Regions from separate parts of the Paenibacillus sp. FSL W8-0439 genome, predicted to be linked through region 2. Evidence: riboswitches for the same ligand, from Rfam matches in the RefSeq annotation. Region 2 holds a riboswitch; each other region holds the start of a gene.
The links. Region 2 has a riboswitch for cyclic di-AMP ahead of MKX36_RS00140 (3D domain-containing protein). Riboswitches for the same ligand answer to the same signal wherever they lie in the genome.

Region 1 (4,855 bases), 1.5 Mb from region 2:
TTTCATTTCCTTGCCTTCAATTTTCCTACCCATAAATTCCGGGGTTCTTCCGACCATCAGTCCGCATATAAACACTCCCAGAATCGCATACATCAGCATATTCATCAGCCCGACGCCCTTGCCGCCAAAAATGACGTTTAGCATCATTTCTCCCAAAGCAGCCATACCACCTAGCGGGGTCAATGTATCATGCATATTATTGACCGAACCTGTCGTTGCCGCCGTTGTGACCGCAGTGAATAATGCCGATTGGCCAATACCGAAACGAACTTCTTTCCCTTCCATGCTTCCCTGAGATGCATCCATACCCAGTGCCTGGATTAACGGATTACCTGTTTTCTCCGACACATACGTTATGGATAGAAAAATAAGGAACAAGACCATCATCGAGCTGAAAATAATCCAGCCCTGCTTGCGATTACGGGCAAACAATCCAAATGTATACGGCAGCGAAGCCGGCATTACCCACATTGCCAAAATTTCCAGTACGTTCGTCCAAGGATTTGGATTTTCAAAAGGATGTGCAGAATTAGCTCCCGCAAAACCGCCCCCGTTCGTGCCCAAATGCTTGATGGATTCCAATGAGGCAATGGGTCCCATAGCAATCTGCTGCTGTGTACCACTTAAAGTCGTAATATCCGCCGTGGGTTGTAGCGTCTGTGGTACTTTTAATCCCACCAGCACCAGCGTAAGTACAAAGGCAAGCGGCAGGAAAATCCGTATGTTGGCTTTAATAAAATCTTGAAAAAAATTACCCAGCCCTTCACCGCGCCGCGTCAATCCCCTCATAAAAGCCGCAGCAACCGAAAACCCCGAAGCAGCCGAAGTAAACATCATCATCGTGACGAACGCCATCTGCGTCAGATACGTAAGCCCGCTTTCTCCGCTGTAATGTTGGAGATTCGTATTGGTCATAAAGCTGATTACTGTATTAAATGCCAATGATGCTTCCATATTACTGTTCCCAACCGGATTGCCCGGAAGTATAGCCTGCAAGCGCAATAGCAGGTAGCTGATCCCCACAAGCACCACATTGGTTGCAATGAAACTCATAGCGTACGTGGTCCAATGCATGCTGTCCTGTTTCTTCAAGCCTACAGCCTTATAAATCAGCTTTTCCGTTCCACCAAAAATCCGATCCGTCCGATTCGGTTCATTCGAGAATACGTGATACATATAGGTGCCCATCGGCTTTACCAAGAGCAACAATATGATGATCACAATCCCAATTTGCAGTAGCTCCATCCTCTATTCCTCCTTAAAATGCTCCTGCATTTGGAACAACAGACCTGATTCAGACCATCCATTGAGTGCACACGTTTGCGAAAATCTGCATCTCTGATGCTGCATTCTTGATCTGCTGTTCCCGCCTGCTCGATCCTATAGTTGACTAGAATTTTTCAGGATTCAGGAGTGCGTAGATTAAATACACGAACACAATAGCCGTAAGTCCTAGCACAACGATCATCCTCTTCGCCCTCCTTTTGAGGTCTGCGCATCACACCAGCGTACAAACAGCAGTATCACTCCATAACTCACAGCCATTACGAGCAGCATGTATAAATCCATCATGTTCATACCCTCCGTATCGCTTTTCAGATTGCCCTTTTGATTCCATCATAAAATCATAAACCAGCTATGTTATAAGTGCTTATCCGTTCAGCAGGAAACCCACCTCTCCGTTCAATGTGTAGATCACATGGTCCGCTCCCAATCCCCGATAAATTCCTTGTGGATTACAGCCGTGCGTAATAACATAGATCAATTCTGATGTTAGTGGCCGACATATTTGCAGGAAACGGCAAGTTAGATTCAAGCTGTTTTCAAACAAATACACACTACCAATTTCTTTTTTAGGAAAATTCCATTTTCCCGCTTGCATCGTATTGATGCGCACAATGTGCTCCACACCCATTTTTTTGAGCTGTCGTTCCTCCTGGGTGCTATTTGTGAGAACTGCAAACGCCAATTTTTTGAACATAAGCAATTTCACAAAACTTCTGCCCGCTTCATTCGGTGCAGTGACAATAATTAACCGACCTTCCATCAGTAGCTCCTCTCCCGGTATAAAAAGACAACAAAAAGAAGCCGAAGGAAAAAGGCTTCCTCCGGCTTCATACATTCCATGATAAAATAAACCATGGCTGCACACGGCGGTTTGTTGCCTCTCCCTGTACGCTTACGAGGTTAGCTGTCGGATTCGGACGTGAGAGTCGCCCTATTTACGGCACTTGGCCGGAAAATTCACCCCATGAGACACACGGCTTGCAAAGCCGTATATACTCGTTGGTTCCCCCGCTTTTGCAACTGCAAAATTCAGCGCTTTAGACAATTCGTTGTTGCTTCATTGTTGTTAATTTGAAATTACGTCTTGAATCATACACCCGTGCAAGGAAGACTGTAAAGCTCAACGGCAAGGCTATAAATCACCCTTTAGAGCATAGAAGATTAAGGATAACGCTTACAACCAACCTATGCTTCTCGTATCTCTCTAAAACTCTGTATTTCACCTCTTTTTGAAAATGAAAGGCATGTCAATATTGGCGTAGGGTATGGTACGGTTGCCCTTTATTTATAAAAAAGAAAGAAAATGCGCTATATGTACTAGATAATTATCGAATGAACCCTCTTTTATAAGAAGAAACACCTCAATTTGCTCCATTTGAAGTGCGATTTACCGTTTTGAACAAAAGACGATTTTACAATGCACAATGTCTGTAGACTCTTCTGGACTTGCAACCCCTTGTTGAATTGTTCACAATTTAATTGTAGAATATTGAATTAGGAGGGATATCATGAGCGTATATAAATATGATGCACAGACCCTACAAGGGGCACAAATTCCGTTATCCACATACGAAGGGAAAGTTCTTCTTATCGTGAATACTGCCAGCAAATGTGGGTTAACCCCCCAGTACAAGGCGCTACAAGAGCTATATGACCAGTATCATGAACAGGGGCTCGAAATTTTGGGATTTCCCAGCAACCAGTTCGCCAAACAAGAGCCGGGTTCCAGCGAGGAGATCTCCGAGTTTTGCCAACTCAATTACGGAGTGACTTTTCCCATGTTCGCCAAGACAGATGTTAACGGTGATCAGGCACATCCTCTATTTCGCTACCTGACCCACACTGCTCCAGGCGTATTAGGCTCCAAAGCGATCAAATGGAATTTTACTAAATTCTTAATTACACGAGAAGGTAACGTATTTAAGCGTTATGCGCCGCAAACCACTCCAGACAAGCTTGTAGGAGATATTAAGAAGCTTTTGCAGAAAAACTGACAATCTTTATGCATTACAGTTAACGAGCGGTCCGTTGTCCATACGACCGCTTCTGTGACGGGAGGATATGACGAAAAGTATTTAACAAAAAAAGCATCCCTTCACGTAAAACGTGTCAGGATGCTTTTTCAACTGGGTACTGCATATAATGCGGTCGAGAGGACTCGAACCTCCACGGGCGTACGCCCACTACCCCCTCAAGATAGCGTGTCTGCCATTCCACCACGACCGCATGTCATAATGTATTGAGGCAACAGATTTATTATACTCTCTCAGCAACAATTTGTAAACAAGAATATTATAATTATTTTTAATGTAACTTTATATAACATATATAAGCAATAAAATTATTTAATTTGACACAATAGAGCTGTAAGTGTAAAAATATATTACATAAATGTTCGATTTCTTATTACAAATCAATATTCAAGTCAAATAACATCACACAAATATTCACTTCAAGGAGGCGAACCGTCCTGCATAAAGGTAACCGGTTGCTAAACTACGCATTATTGTTGGACCCTTCCTTACCTATTGGTGGTTTCACCCGTTTCTACGGATTGGAGGAGCGTTTCCGCGCCGAACACCTGAACAGTCTTCAGGATCTGAAACATTACATGCGAGACGATTGGTATCCTCAAATCACAACCCTTGACGGCATGGCCATTAAAAGTCTGTATGCAGCCATCCAGCAGAATGACGGTTGGCGGATCGCCCTTATTGATAAAATGTTGCACACCCAACATCCTTCCTCGCAGCATGTAAAAGAGTCGCGACTTTCTGGCCAGCGACTGCTCAAGCTCACCAAGGCTCTTTATCCTTGGCTCGCATTTGACCAACTGGAAGACACACTCACTCAATACAATGCAATTGGCACACTCGCTACTGTCCACACTTGGATTAACTCCCTCCTCGGAAGCGATATAGAACAGACCATTCACGGCTATTTTGCCACAGCGGTATCCTTCTGTATCGAAGATGCCTTTAGACTGCTCAATCCTCCTTATGAGGAAAAAAATCCTCTTATCGATCATATGACCAGCGAGTTGCTTACCACCTGGAAGAAGATTAACAAACCTACGCCAAGCTCATATCAGCGCCATCTTTTCCACAGCCATCGGACCAGCTCCTATATCACTCAGCCACCCTATATGAGCCATAGCAGCCAATTGAATGCATCCAGACCCTTTTCCTCCTCCGTCCTATTTAAACACCTTCCAGCATCCCTCTGATGCGTCGTTTACCAATCTAGCAGTCACAATAAAAATACTCTGCCCTTTTCTCAAGCGGCAGAGTATTTTTATTCATGTATCCCAAATTCACACCAATAACAGACCATAGTCGGATTATTTTCACTTTTTGCACTTAATTAAGTAATTATTTTAACAAAATACCGTATTTAAGATTGTATAAACACGTATAAAAGTGTATCATAGTTTTAGATGGTTAATTCTAACATGTTTACTGATGATTATTATATCACACCAATTATTCCGTAAGAATCCGTAAGGGGCGATTTCTCTTGAACAACAAAATGCCTGTCACCTCCTTCGGGTGGGCCATCAAACAAAGGC
Region 2 (4,855 bases):
AAATTTTGCGAATTCTTGTAGCTTTTCAAGCTGTACAAATCATAAGGCTGCGGTTGCTTTAGCACACCATCATGTCCAGTGATGACTACAATATCAGGACGAATGCGGGGAAGCAGTCGGTATAACGTATCCGCCATTGCCGATTCGTGAACGTGATGTCCCTCTGCGGGAACACGGAGCTGTTCATATAGACTGAGGCATTTCCTTAAATAGCCAGGGTCTCCATCCAGATGAAGAACCTTTCCTGGCATTTCAAAATACGTTGACTCCACCGGATCACTCCACTCTCCAATCAGAGCAGCCTGGCTACGGGCAGCTTGCTGCTGGCGTGCCCGTTGCAAAAGATTAAGAGACTCCCCGGCCTTAATGTGGGCCTGTTGAGTCTTACCGCTAACCTGGTCTGCCGGCACTCTGACCAAATCGTTCACCGGGGAATCAGCCAGTAGCCGAAATTCCGTCCCCTTAATGATCGCTTTATCCCGCTGGATGTCCTCAACGCGAAACGTGACATCACCGCCGTACGATTTCCGAACGACCAAGTCTCCTAAACTCATCACACTGTATCACCCCTCCTATATCGTATGGGTGAATGCACAGTTTGGTTCCAATTTAGGATATTCCAGCCTCTAACAGCACGGCGCTGAGACGCGCAAATTCCTCGATACTCAGCGTTTCCCCTCGACGGGAAGGCTCAATACCAGCTTGTTGCAACAGCGGCTCCAGCGTGTCCCTGTTCTCTTTAGTGAAGAAGCGGCTTTTTAGGTTATTTGAAATGGTTTTACGACGTTGGGCAAAGGCGGCATGAACCACTTCAAAGAAATGCTTCTCGTCCACCACTTCCACCGGAGGAACTTCTCGTACACGCAGCCGAATAACTGCCGAATCAACATTCGGCTGAGGAATAAATACTGTATTCGGCACCGTACAGACCAACTCAGGCTCGCTGTAATATTGCACGGCTATGCTTAAGCTGCCGTAATCCTTCGTACCAGGAGACGCAGCCATGCGCTCAGCCACCTCCTTTTGAATCATAACGACGATATTCTCCAAAGGAAGCTTGTCCTCCAGTAGACGCATCAGAATCGGTGTAGTGACGTAATACGGCAGATTAGCGACGACACTCACTTTGCTCACGTCTGCAAAATCGACTGCGAACACCTCACGCAAATCCAGCTTCAATACGTCTCCATGACGAACCTTTACGTGATCGTAAGGGGCCAGCACTTCTTCAAGAATGGGCAGCAGCCGCTGATCAATCTCGACAGCGGTAACTGCCTTAGCCGATTGCGCCAATTTTTCAGTCAAAGCTCCAATCCCCGGACCGATCTCAAGCGCACCCTTTGTATCATCCAAACCGGCAGCATTTACGATCTTGCTCAGAATATTTTGATCAATCAAAAAGTTTTGTCCCAAGCTCTTTTTGAACGAAAAACCGTGCTTTTGAATAATTTCCTTCGTACGCCGCGGTGTTGCTATATCTTGAATCCCTGTCATACGGATATCACAATCCTTCACTTTCGATTTGTGCCAGCGCACTGGCAAATTCCTCACGGCTGATCTGAAATACAGAGAGCCGCTTATGTAGCTGCTTTCCGTTACAATAGCCAATACCCAGTACATTCCCCAAGGCCATACGGCGTGCAGCAGCATTGGGATGGGTAATAAGTCCAGCGTCAATCAGGTCCGCCCATTCAATCAGCGGTTCGGCACCTTCCACTGTCGTATGTACCCGCGCGAGAGCGTGTCTGATGGCTTCCGGGGAGGCATTCTCTACGCCAATATCCCCTTTGCGCGTCGCCTCTGCCTCAGGTATAAAAGCCTGCTTGCAGCCTGGTACCTTGGAGGCGATGATTTTACGGATACGCTCCCCTGCATGATCGGGATCAGTTAAAATAATGACCCCCCGCCGTTCCTGCGCCAATGCAATTTTCCGCAGCGTCATTTTATTAATGGCTGAACCGCCAGTTTCTATCGTATCTGCTTCGACAGCACGGCGAATGGCTACCGTATCATCCCGGCCTTCCACCACGATCACTTCCTTGATCATCTTCGTTTCCCTCCACTGCTACACAGCAACATATATTTATCTTTCCCTGCTTTTGAAAACAAAATAAGAAGAGGGTATCCTCTTCTTAGCATGGCATAACTATGTTGTTAATACTATCGCATTGTCCTCAACATACACAACCTGTTTTAGTTGATTTCCGGCTTTACAGGTCCGATAACATATACGGTTTTACCGTGCTTACGACCAAATTGGTTGGCCCGGCTCAAACTCTCATAATACACATCGATTTTGTGGCCTTTAATCGCGCCACCGGTATCCTCCGCACGGCGGAAGCCCACCCCTTCAATATACACCCACCACCCGATTGGGATTACACTCGGATCGACAGCGATGGTGCGTCCTTCCGTGACACGCGTGCCGGAGGCGGTACGTGTACCGATACCTGGCTCCTGTGCGGAATACGCCGTCATGGAGACATTTTGTAAAACTTTTCTATAATTAAAATTAATACCTGCTTTACGGACAGCACTGCCCGAACTAACCTTTGTAGCCTTAACCGCATCTTTAGGGCCGATGGAAGCAGCTAGAACGACCGGTTTCTTCTTCGTTCCTACCGCAATTACCTTATCCACACGATTCTGTGCGACTTCCTTGTTGACCAGCTGTTTGGATACCAACTTTCCATCATGGTATACTTTTTGAACATGCTGGACTACCACACCCGATTTGCCACTTTGAATGACTCGATTATCGCCTTTATAGAGACTTGGATCTGCCGTTTTGATGACCTGATAAGGCACTTGTTTTTTCTGTTCGACCTGCTGTTTCTTCACACGGACGATTTTTATGTCCATGTTAGCTGAAACAGAGGCATCCAACGCAGGGTAAACTTTATCCGTTGATGATAATTTATAGCCCGAAGTGCGAATGGCACCCTCTACTGTATTTTCTGTTGTGTACAGCTTTTTCGTCTTATTGCCTGAGGATACTTTAACCTGATTGGCACGTTTAATGACTACGCGATCCCCATCCTGTACTGCCCCATTTAGCGGCATGGAAATTGTATCATGCGGCTGAAGTGAAATAGAATGCTCATTGAGCAAATCTTGGAGCTTGGATTCCCGGGTTTCTACCGCAGATGCCTTACCATCGATGACAAAAAAGACTTGTTTTTTAGATTGCGTGTACATCAGAATTGAAATCATAATCGTTAGTGCGATTAGAAAAATAGCAACCAAAGCAGCCTGGCGCACATTCTCTTGCTTCCAACGTAATACGTAAGACATGCTGGATGAGCGTGACTCATGGGTCTCCTCTTTTCGGAAAATGCCCATTTCCTCCGTCCTCCTTACATAGCCCGCCGTCTGGAGTAAGACATAGTTGATCGTTGACGTGACTATAACAGATTTTCTACAAGACAAGCCCGTACTGCGACTGTCCTGCACCATGTACCCGTCTTCGCGGCATGCTGTCCTCCCCTGTTTAACCACAGTATGATGACAGATTTTCTTTTATTCACAACAAAAAAAGCCAAAGAAAGAGACTAGAGAGCTCTTTCGTGGCTTCCGACATGTGTGAATATGCGGGAAAACTCATGCACGAGATGGCTTCTCTCTTGTTACGCTTACGGGGTTAGCTGTCGGGTTCGGACGTAGAGAGTCGCCCTAGCTTAGGTCAACCGCTCATGGCGGTCGCCTTCACATTCACCCCGAAGACCCAGAAAGAAATCGAAATACGGCTTCTCTACCTGTTCATCCCATTCGGGAAATGAATTTCGGTTGAGCCGGCTGCTGAAGAGACATTCTCTCTTGCACATACGCCGGACGTACTGTAAGCCATATCGGTTCCCCCGTTCCCTGCAAAAGGGACTCAGCGAGACTGGTTCATGAAATGATTTGTTGATGTTTACACTCAACAACAATTCACTGAAAAGATGATATCCTGTTTACATGCATGTTGTAAAGCAGGTTTCAAGTACATTTTTTAAAATATTCGGTTAAAAAATTGTAATATTCTTGAGTTTCCTGCAACAAAATCATAATTAGCTCCGTCTATCTCTTTATTTTGATTGATTTCTTCGCTTTTTCACTGAATGTCAAATCGTTCCAAAGCATTTTGGGTCGTAATGGATACCAATTCCTCCACTCTAATTCCCTTAATTTGGGCAGCTGCCTCTGCCACCAATCTCACATGGGCCGACTCATTTCGCTTCCCGCGAAACGGATGAGGCGTCAAGTATGGCGCGTCCGTTTCAATCAGCAGACGATCCAGCGGAACCTGGGCCAGTACCTCTTTTGGCTGCTTGGCATTTTTGAACGTTATGGGCCCGCCAAAGGAAAGGTGAAAGCCCATATCCAGCACCATTTTAGCGGTCTCCCAGCTCCCAGAAAAGGAGTGCATAACTCCGCCAATCTCGCTCGCCTTTTCCTCACGTAAAATTCTCACAATATCTTCATGCGCATCCCGGTTATGGATAACAATTGGCATGTTGAGCTCACGTGCCAGACCAATTTGGTTTCGAAGCACCCGCTGCTGTACATCCTTTGGTGATGTATCCCAATAGTAATCCAGACCGATCTCTCCGATCGCTACAACCTTTTTATGACTGCATAACGATGCAATCCATTCTAAATCCCCCTCCTGCATTGTAATGGCATCCTGCGGATGCCATCCAACGGCCGCATAAATAAAATCATACGTCTCAGCCAGCTTCATGGTGGATGGAATGGTCTCACGATTAAATCCGATATTGATCATCCGTGTTACTCCTGATTCGACAGCACGTGCTATAACTTCTTCACGGTCTTCGTCAAATTGTGGGGCATCCAGGTGAGTATGAGTGTCGAA
Region 3 (4,855 bases), 4.6 Mb from region 2:
TTTTTTTCCATGTACGATCGTACGCTTGAAGCAGTTTTTCTCTGGATAAATAACCGTACAAATCTGTTTCAGCCTGATAGGTCACGACAGGCTTCTCTGGCTGTGATTCCGTATAGCCCAGCTCGGAACGGGCAAAGTCCAAGGCGTGTACGATCGCTTCTTGTTTGCTGATGACCTTTGCATTCATCAATGATTCCGGACTTGGATTGCTAAGCGAGGGAATAAGCAATTGAAAGATAAAAAAGCAAATCAGGCCAACCCCGCCCAGCAAGCCTAATTTTTTGAAGTTGGCCGTGAGCACGACCGGTTTCCCGATAGGATTCATGAGTTTCCTCCTTAATCTGTAAATAAGAACATCCATTAAAGATATCATACTGCACAGGTTCCCGCCAACAGACCAGCGATATTCATGAAAACAGAGTGAAAGCACTTTAAAGTTTTAATAAAATTAGATAAGCTGTGATTAAGCGATGTCCAATCGCAAATTAAAGCCAATTTCACGTTTTTTCGGCGAAATCGGTTTTGTGATCTGGATAGAGAAGGATTATAATCTTGAGGCAATGCCTATGAAATATATGGGTAATGACATACATTTAAGCCGAATTTCTGTGAGAAAACGGGGGAACCATGTTACTGGGGTGAATTTTACAGCCGATCCTGATGGATCGGAAGTGTAAATAGGGCATACTGTGCTGCCCGAATCCGTCAGCTAACCTCGTAGGCTGTGGGCAGGAACCAAGTCAGGCACTCGGTTTTCCGGTGTCTTTTTTTGTGTGTATAAGTGTGAATAAAAGTTTGCTGAGTTAAGGACGCTGCGCGTTCCATTTGATCTTCCAATCGCTGTTGCCACTGAATTTTTTTTGATTTTCTAGACCTTGATAAGGGTAAAATTCAGAGTCAAAGGCGAGCGCTATCGCTTCTCCAGATTCAAATGGACCGCTTCGCTGCTGCCCGCCTTAAAGTCATCAAACGTTCCATGAGGTAGTTACGTATAAAGTGTAGTGAGTATTGAAAGGCAAAAGTATCCCGCTTTGCGGATACTTTTCTGATTTATAAAAGAAACTGAAAAGAATTGGTGATTTTATGAGCTGAGCGATCTCCATGCTCATAGTTCACCAAGGAGGAGAAGTGATGAATAAATGAATCCCAATGCAAGCTGGCTTCGGCTTTCTCCACCGCAAATATTCGTTGCAGGCTTTGCCATTATCATTCTAATAGGTAGTTTATTGTTAATGCTGCCCATTTCTAATACAACAGGAAAACCACTTGCGTTTATAGACGCTTTGTTTACTGCCGCTTCCGCGACCTGTGTAACTGGGCTTGTCGTTAAGGATACAGGGCTCTTTTTTACAACCTTTGGTCAAATTGTCATCGTTGCGCTGATTCAGATTGGCGGACTTGGCTTTATGACTATGGCTACCTTGATCGCGCTGGTGTTCAAGCGTCGGATTTCCTTGCGGGAGCGCCTTATTTTGCAAGAAGCGATGAATCAGACCTCTGTCGAAGGAATTGTCGGATTGATCCGCAAGGTGCTATGGTACTCGCTGATGATTGAGGGCGTATGTGCAGCTATTTTTTCGATTCGCTGGTCATTTGATATGCCTGTAGGCAGGGCGATTTATTTTGGAATCTGGCATGCCATTTCCATGTTTAATAACGCTGGTTTTGATTTGTTCGGTGAATTTCGCAGCCTGACAGGTTATGTATATGATCCGATTGTTAATTTTACAGCCATGTTTCTCATTATTTCGGGTGGTATTGGTTTTGTAGTGATGTCTGACCTGGCAGATTATCGCAAGCGTAAGAGACTGTCCTTGCATACCAAGGTGGTACTCAGCATGACAGCTGCTCTGATTGTCGTCGGGACGCTTGTCATTTTTGTATTTGAGTTTACGAATCCGAAGACGCTTGGCTCGCTTGATTGGGGTGGTAAACTGCTGGGTTCTTTATTCCAGTCCGTTACCCCTCGCACCGCAGGTGCCAACACGCTGGACATTGCAGGCTTGCGGCAGGCTACGCAGTTTTTTATCATCATACTCATGTTTATTGGGGCTTCGCCTGGCTCCACTGGAGGCGGGATTAAGACCACTACATTTGCTCTGCTCATTGGAGCGGTGTTTTCGATGCTGCGGGGACGGGAAGACATTGTGCTGTTCCGGTACCGACTTGCGCAGGCACGCATTTATAAGGCTTTGACTATTACCTTGCTGGGGTTGCTGTTCGTGATTGGGGTAACGATGATTCTGTCCGCAACCGAAGATCATCATTTCCTGATGATCTTGTTCGAGACGGTGTCTGCCTTTGGTACGGTAGGACTGTCCATGGGGCTTACACCTGATTTGACAGTTGTAGGCAAGCTGGTGATTACTCTGACGATGTTTGCAGGCAGGCTGGGTCCACTCACGCTAGCTTATGCACTGGGACCGAAAAAGGGTAAGGAATTGTATCGTCATCCAGAAGGTAAAATAATTATAGGGTAAGGGAGTTTTCGAGTAGATATGAAAACGCAGCAGTTTGTAGTCATTGGCTTGGGACGGTTTGGCTCAAGCCTGGCTTTGCAATTGGTGGATATGGGGTGCGAGGTGCTGGGCATTGATCGGAATGAGGATGTTGTGGACAGTATGAGTGAGATTCTGACACATACTGTCGTGGCGGACGCTACAGATGAGGATGCGTTGCGGTCACTCGGCATACGTAATTTCGATTGCGGCATTGTTGCGATTGGTGATGATATTCAGGTAAGCATCCTGACCGCCATTTTGCTGAAGGAGCTGGGTGTGAGAAAAGTCGTAGCCAAAGCCATATCTGTGCTGCATGGGCGTGCGTTAGAGAAGCTTGGGGTGGACCGAGTCATTTATCCGGAACGGGATATGGGTATTCGAGTAGCGCATCAGCTGGTCACGCCTAATCTGCTCGATTATTTGGAGCTGTCCAAGGAATACAGCATTGTAGAACTTAATGTGCCTGCATGTCTGAATGGCAAAACGTTGGCAGAATTAAATGCGCGCACCCGCTTTGGTTGCAGCATCGTGGCGCTTCATACGGCGAATGGTATCTTGATCGCACCGACAGCTATGGATCGGCTGAAAGCAGACGATATTATGGTCATTATCGGCTCCAATGACAATATCGGCCGCTTTGAGGATGAAGTCGTTAATGTCAATGAAGAGGGTTAAATCCTCTATACCATACGGTAGCCTGCAAACGATGCGCGTGTCTCGCTAATCCAGCGTCGTGCTGTTGGGCCGAGATCGGCCGTTTCTGAGTAGATGAGGGAGGTCGTTCGGCGTGTCTCCTTCAAATCAGGCAAGTACAATGCAGTAAGTCCATTATCTCGCAGCAGTTCGCTGCGCAAATAGGATTTGGGCAGCAAAGCGGATGCCTTGCAGGTGGGAAGCAGGCGTACAATCGCCTCGAAGGAGTCGATTTCCATGCGGATATCCGGCATAATGCCACTACGCTGGAACAAGTCATCCGTCAGACTGCGGTACCAGGTTCCTTTGGAGAAAATAATCATCGGCAATCCTTGCAAGTCCTTCATTGAAGCCGTTCCTGTCTTGACAGTTAATTCATGTCCGATGGGGACGACTAGCTCCAAATGATCGTCAAATAACGGAATGCAACGCAGTCCAGCTTCATGAATGGCAGACCCGACAACGCCGGCGTCTGCTTTTTTGTCGCGTACAAAGGCAACGATTTCATGCGTCTTGCCGGTGAGCAGCTTTAGCTCAGTCTGAGGATGCTTGCTCATGAAAGCTTCGACGAGGGTAGGCAGCGTCGTTTGGAGTGTCGTGAGACTGGCGCCCAGAGTAAGCATGCTCTGGGCTTCATTTTTGTGCTGGGACAGCTTTTGTAAGAAGCGAAGCTGTCGTTGCCGTTGCTCCAGCGCGAAAGTATATACAAATCGGCCAGTCGATGTAATTTCGAGCCGTTTGCCCCGACGATCAAAGAGATGGACACCCAGCTCTTCCTCCAGCTTGGCAATTTTGCGAGACAGGGCGGGTTGGGACAAATTCAGCAGTTTGGAGGCTTTATTCAGGCTGGACTGCTCGACAATGACGGCAAAAGCGTTCAAATCCTCAAACAAATCTTCCACTTCCTCTCTATATGCAAAAAAGACATAATAATTAATACGTATATTGCAATTCCATTATAAGCCGAAAAGGAGTAACATGAAAGCGACACAAGATGTTCACACTTTTGTTTTTCCTTATAAGGGACACCTTGTTGAACATTCCCTGTCGGGAACTGTCATTTTATATGTTATATTACTATTGAAAACGCTATTATTGGGAGAAGGGAGCATGACCTAGATGAGAGGATTTTATTCCAGAAAGCTGCATTCGCTTCTTGGCGTCATTCCATTGGCTCTATTTTTTGTTGAGCATTTGGTGACGAACTTCACAGCGGTGGAGGGCGGCAAGGAAGGTTTTAATCGCAGCGTGGCCTTCCTGAATGGTTTGCCGCTGGTTATTGTGTTAGAAACGTTATTCATCTACTTGCCATTACTGTTCCACGGAATCTATGGCTTGTATATCGCTTATCAGGCTGACCCGAATGTCAAAAGGTTTGGCTATTCGCGTAACTGGCGCTTTTTGTTCCAGCGTATTTCCGGCGTCATTACGTTTGTATTTATTATCTGGCACGTATACGACACACGCTTTCAGGTGGCCCTGGGTAATGTAACTCATGAGGAGCTAGGCGGCGTAATGCATGGTATAGTGACGAACCCGGTCTATTTTATTTTGTATTTAATCAGTGTCGTTTCGGCATCATTTCACTTTGCTAATGGACTGTGGGCATTTATGGTCAGTTGGGGGATTACCGTGGGACCACGTGCCCAAAAAGTATCTTC
Region 4 (4,855 bases), 100 kb from region 2:
TAGTGCGCCTGCGCGGTGTCTATCTTCGGTAGCGTTAATGTCTTCCATCAGAACATCGCGTACGAACTCCTGATCATTACCATCGATAATCATACGCATACCGCCGCGCATAAAGGGATCGTCGATCTCTTCGACCTTGGATTCCAGCGCGAGCAGACCTTCACGACGGGTAATGGATGCCCATTCGGTAAATGTACCGATAAGCTCCTTGCGATCCAGCAATTTCTGCTGGGTGAAAATAATTTTAAACAGCTTTGGCACCCGTTTCATGTCATCCATCGGAAACGCCATGAATATACTTGCTGCTGTTCCGACGAAAATAATCATGTAAGCAGCGGGATTATTGACCAGATTGACGACTGGCGCGCCCTTCAGGATCATCCCGACGACCAGTGACAAAAGCCCGAGCACAAGTCCAATAATGGTTGTAATTTGCATGATACACCTCATCCATGAGAATAGATTTTGAATCCTTTCATGCCGCATGGGTCGTCCTTGCCCCAAGCGCGTCATTATGAGACGGATTATAGTATTTATCGACAAAACTCTCTTTTTTGTTAAGGGCGAATTTCCGGTATAATAAAGTGATTATGTATTGAATCGCTGAACCACTGGAGGAAATAGCATGGGAGTAAAGCATGGGCGCGAGTATGAACAAATTTTGAACGATTTGACAGAGGCTGTGGGACGCATTCCAGATAGCTATGAATTTTTTGAAATGGAAGCAGAAGATTGGGACAGGCTGGACCCAGCGGGGTGCCAGGAAGTCAATGAGGCTTTGGCAGAAGACTTATTTTATGCACTGGGCACAGAACCTATAATCACTGTAGGCAGCGGTGTTGTGATTTATGAGCCGGAGCAGCACCGGATCTATGTACTCATCGGGGATGAGGAGCTGACGTCGGTCCCATTGATTTGATGGCCGTCTTATGGATTTATCAACGGGGCCGTGGTAATATGTACACCAATATATCGTAGTTTTGGCCGCATCTAAGCGGCTGAAAGGCTTCCGTATAAACGGGGAGGAGTTCGTAACATGCCTTTTACACAAGAAGAGATTGAAGCACATCTGGAGAAGCTGGAGGGCTGGGAACTGGAGGAAGGACGTTGGATCGTTCGGAAATATAATTTTTCCAGTTTTATGAAAGGAATTGCCTTCGTGGATGAAGTTGCCGCTATATCTGAGGCATTTAATCACCATCCATTTATTACGATTGATTACAAGACCGTGACTCTGCGTTTGACCTCCTGGGACGATGGCGGTATTATGGCCGTAGATATTAAGGAAGCCCAACAATATAATGAAGCTTTCGAAAAAATGCGCAGCAGTCATTGAGTTTGTAATGATCTGTCGTATATATGAAGAGCGCCTTCGTTATACAACATCGCGGTTGTATAGTGAAGGCGCTCTTATTTATAGAATCCGATTCTGTTGTTCAGGACGATATACCATACAATGGAACGGCTTTCTGCCATCTGGAGTCTGGCGTTCATAGGTATCCGTCAGCTCAAATCCAGCTGCCTTGTAGGCTCGGATAGCCCGCTGATTCCAAGTGAGAACCTCTAGGTCAATTTCATTCTGCGGATGACGTCGTCTGGCTTCCTCGGCAATGGCCCGGACAAAATTGGAGCCTGTGCCATGTCCGCATCTTTCGGGATGCATTCCAAGACCCAGCCGGGTCACACCGACCATAGGGAAATATTGAGCAAATCCCGTCAGCTCATTCTCTTCGTCCAGGACCGCAACATATTGCTCTTGGCGAAGCGTGGGACTTCCAAATTCGACTTCAAGTGCCTTCATTTGTTCCCAGGGAAGCCAGCCGTATATGTTGTAGGGGGGATCATAGCGCCACTCACAGATTTCAGCCGCTTGATGCTCGTCCATCGGTACGATCCGGTAGTTGGATATTGAGGCCGGCACTTTTCCATTCCTCCTTATGCAGGTACTTCAATCATTAACCACAGATTGTAGACAAGTTGTAGGAGAATGGCAAGCGTGTTTATTTCTTACCTAAGTCGGGTATACATTCAATAAGAAGGATTTACTGCTCATATGCTCCCCCAGCGGTGACGGTAAAACCGACGATGTTCGCTAAAATTGAAACCTTTTGAGGTGTCAGTTCGTCAGTAATGATAATCATTGCGATGTAGTGGACATAAAAAACCGCAATTCGATTCCGGCCAGAATCAAATTGCGGCTAGGGTTAGCTTGCTGTGCGGTAGTTATTCTACGTTGTCGTCATCAGGAATATCTGAAGCTACAGAATGGTAAGCGTCTGTGCTCATAATTCTTTTTGCACCGACATAACGGTTAGCGTAATAATTTTCGTTCAGTGAGCTAACTACTACACCACGTGAAGTCGAGGAGTGGGCGAATTTCCCTTCACCTACGAAGATACCTACATGGGAAACGCCTCTTCCTGTGGTGTTGAAGAACACCAGGTCGCCTGGTCTCATTTCATCGCGGGATACAGAAGAACCCATTTTGAATTGTGATCCAGATTGATGCGGCAGTTTAATTCCCAGTTTGTTGAATACATACATTGTGAAGCCGGAGCAATCGAATCCCTCGAGTGTAGTGCCTCCGCTTCTGTAGTTCGTTCCTTTGGCATCTTGGATGACCTGGTCCATCTTAGAGTCTGCAAATGCACTGCTGCCACCGAATGTAAAAGATGTAAAGGCAATGGCGAGACCCATGGCTGCGATCGTTAGCTTCTTCTTCAAAAAAAATATACCCCTTCCAATGCCTGCGAGGTTAGCTTAAGGATTCGGTAGAAGGTTCCCCTATGACCACTCTGTTGCGAGATCAATTCACCCAAACTGGTTCCCCCGCTTCCTAGGTGCCAGGAATTAGGCTTAACTTAAGATGTGCACCTTGGAGAGCAGTATTCACGACAACGATGTTTTTAAGATAAAGGTTACAATAAAGATTACAAAGTTGTTACTATCAGTTCACTGCGATTATTGTAACAAAGACAGCAGGCTTTGGCAAATGTTTCATCGCAAAAAGTTACAAAAAAAATCTGTTCCTAACGCTCTAGGAACAGATTCTGTTAACAGTATTCAGTTATGTGCCGTTTGCACGGGAAAGAAAAAAGTTTTTTCGACAGCTGAAAATACAGAAGAGAGGATATTGTGAGGGGTTAGCCTCTGCTGGAGATATCGATGTGCCATAGCCGATACTGTGAACTGATATGCCACAGCCTGACCAGACTGGTAACAAAATGATACGATTGTTGGAGAATCAGTGCCAACATACCGGTCCAAATCATCGCCACGGTGCCAAATAGACCGAAAACTAGCAACACACAAGTACCGAGCAACAGGGATACACCAACAGCCGGAAGAAGCTGGCGAAAGAAGGCGAGCAGGGAGGATAGTATGGTGTGACCACTGACAGTGCCCAGCTGCATATACAGGATGCACTGCCGAATGACCCAACCGTAAGCTATCCACCCCATGGCATAGGGCAACAAATGTAGCAGGTAAGAGGAAGATTGCAACGTTCCTACTACAATAGGATAGAGTCTCGGTACCACCCAAAAGGCGGGAAGCAGCAGCAAACCCAACTCGATGATGTAATACAATAGCGATGACATACCGTGGCGTTTCATCCCCTTGAAGAAGGACAGGCTTTGCGGTTCAGACGCATCGGTATGCAGGCTTTGATATATGCCAGCTCTAATGAAGGGAGTGATTAGTATGCGCAGTACGGTCGCCCCTAGTAATATCCACAAGTACACATGTACTTCCCGGCTGTCCATCAAGGCGATCTGTCCCTCCATCCAAAACAAGGTCTTTCCCAGTTCGTTTTGGCTCTGATCAGGATAACGTAGCAGCAGCGGGATAACGGCAGACTGTACCAGCCTATAGAGAAATACTCCCCACAGCAAACGATACAGAAATAAAATGATAACGATATAAAAGCGTATGCGTACCAGCGCCCAGCCTTCTTTTATAACAGTCCGCATCTATAGACACCTCACCATGACAGACTTCCAAGCAGTGTCTCCAACAGCTTGGTTACACTTACACTCCAACGGGTTTGTTGTTTTTCATCCAATTCAGCTTTCAGGCTATTATTAATATGCTTGTTCTCCAGTGCAATAGTGTATAGAGGATCTACAGTCACATAGGACACGGGGGAAGCGCTTTTGAGTCGGAAAGTTGTACTTTTGCCCGCACCATCCCATGCCTTGAATATCGTTGAGCCATCCTTGAAGGTAAATTGAACAGGGATTTTGGGATAATCTGCTCCTTTTTTGCTGAGCGTCACGACTGCTTCGTATCCATTCTCCAGCTTGTGGTTCATGATGCGATCGACTGAAAAGTCCGCCATCTGGCCGTCATATACATATTGTTCAAAATAGTGGCTCCATGATCGTCCGGTCACTCTCTCCACGACATGTTGAAAATCCTGTGAGGTAGGATGCTTGAATCGATAAGTCTGGACGTAGGTCCGCATAATCCGGTCCATTTTTTTCATACCCACCTGACGCTCAATACCTCGTAGTACTAATTTACCTCGAGAGTAGGCATTTTGTGCATATTCAGCTGCCGATCCATACTTCCAGGACTCACGGTTTAGCGGCTGTGGGGAAGCTACCTGTCCCGATTGTAATGGCAAGTTGGGGGTAAGCCCATACTCTTGTTCCATGAGCCGTTCCTCTGCATAGGAGGTGAAGCCTTCATCCAGCCAAGGCTCCTCAAATTCATTGTTGGCTACCATTCCGTAGAAATATTGATGCCCAATTTCATGAACCAGCGTCCGTTCCAGATTATAGCCAGGATTCAGTTGGTCCGCAGCTGCGGCCGTGATGAGTGTCGGATATTCCATGCCGCCGGCTCCACTGCC

Region 1: linked by a shared signal. The riboswitch ahead of MKX36_RS06350 (hypothetical protein) and the one ahead of MKX36_RS00140 (3D domain-containing protein) in region 2 are both predicted to bind cyclic di-AMP.
Region 3: linked by a shared signal. The riboswitch ahead of MKX36_RS19910 (TrkH family potassium uptake protein) and the one ahead of MKX36_RS00140 (3D domain-containing protein) in region 2 are both predicted to bind cyclic di-AMP.
Region 4: linked by a shared signal. The riboswitch ahead of MKX36_RS00535 (C40 family peptidase) and the one ahead of MKX36_RS00140 (3D domain-containing protein) in region 2 are both predicted to bind cyclic di-AMP.

The regions. Positions count from the first base shown of each region.
Region 1 is NZ_JBBPAK010000001.1:1,488,225-1,493,079, reverse strand. Features, by position in the region: gene kdpA (potassium-transporting ATPase subunit KdpA) at 1-1,245, opposite strand, end outside; gene kdpF (K(+)-transporting ATPase subunit F) at 1,391-1,468, opposite strand; gene MKX36_RS06350 (hypothetical protein) at 1,652-2,047, opposite strand; cyclic di-AMP (ydaO/yuaA leader) riboswitch at 2,161-2,332, opposite strand; gene MKX36_RS06345 (glutathione peroxidase) at 2,796-3,281, shown strand; tRNA gene MKX36_RS06340 (tRNA-Leu) at 3,431-3,513, opposite strand; gene MKX36_RS06335 (urease accessory protein UreF) at 3,776-4,513, shown strand; gene MKX36_RS06330 (Rha family transcriptional regulator) at 4,804-4,855, shown strand, end outside.
Region 2 is NZ_JBBPAK010000001.1:29,053-33,907, reverse strand. Features, by position in the region: gene yabG (sporulation peptidase YabG) at 1-554, opposite strand, end outside; gene rsmA (16S rRNA (adenine(1518)-N(6)/adenine(1519)-N(6))-dimethyltransferase RsmA) at 610-1,494, opposite strand; gene rnmV (ribonuclease M5) at 1,502-2,047, opposite strand; gene MKX36_RS00140 (3D domain-containing protein) at 2,194-3,342, opposite strand; cyclic di-AMP (ydaO/yuaA leader) riboswitch at 3,614-3,893, opposite strand; gene MKX36_RS00135 (TatD family hydrolase) at 4,094-4,855, opposite strand, start outside.
Region 3 is NZ_JBBPAK010000001.1:4,622,381-4,627,235, reverse strand. Features, by position in the region: gene MKX36_RS19915 (CPBP family intramembrane glutamic endopeptidase) at 1-325, opposite strand, end outside; cyclic di-AMP (ydaO/yuaA leader) riboswitch at 587-739, shown strand; gene MKX36_RS19910 (TrkH family potassium uptake protein) at 1,140-2,480, shown strand; gene MKX36_RS19905 (potassium channel family protein) at 2,499-3,176, shown strand; gene MKX36_RS19900 (LysR family transcriptional regulator) at 3,182-4,087, opposite strand; gene MKX36_RS19895 (succinate dehydrogenase cytochrome b558 subunit) at 4,314-4,855, shown strand, end outside.
Region 4 is NZ_JBBPAK010000001.1:132,768-137,622, forward strand. Features, by position in the region: gene motA (flagellar motor stator protein MotA) at 1-438, opposite strand, end outside; gene MKX36_RS00520 (hypothetical protein) at 626-919, shown strand; gene MKX36_RS00525 (4a-hydroxytetrahydrobiopterin dehydratase) at 1,037-1,336, shown strand; gene MKX36_RS00530 (GNAT family N-acetyltransferase) at 1,415-1,921, opposite strand; gene MKX36_RS00535 (C40 family peptidase) at 2,224-2,724, opposite strand; cyclic di-AMP (ydaO/yuaA leader) riboswitch at 2,730-2,867, opposite strand; gene MKX36_RS00540 (hypothetical protein) at 3,144-3,971, opposite strand; gene MKX36_RS00545 (M1 family metallopeptidase) at 3,983-4,855, opposite strand, start outside.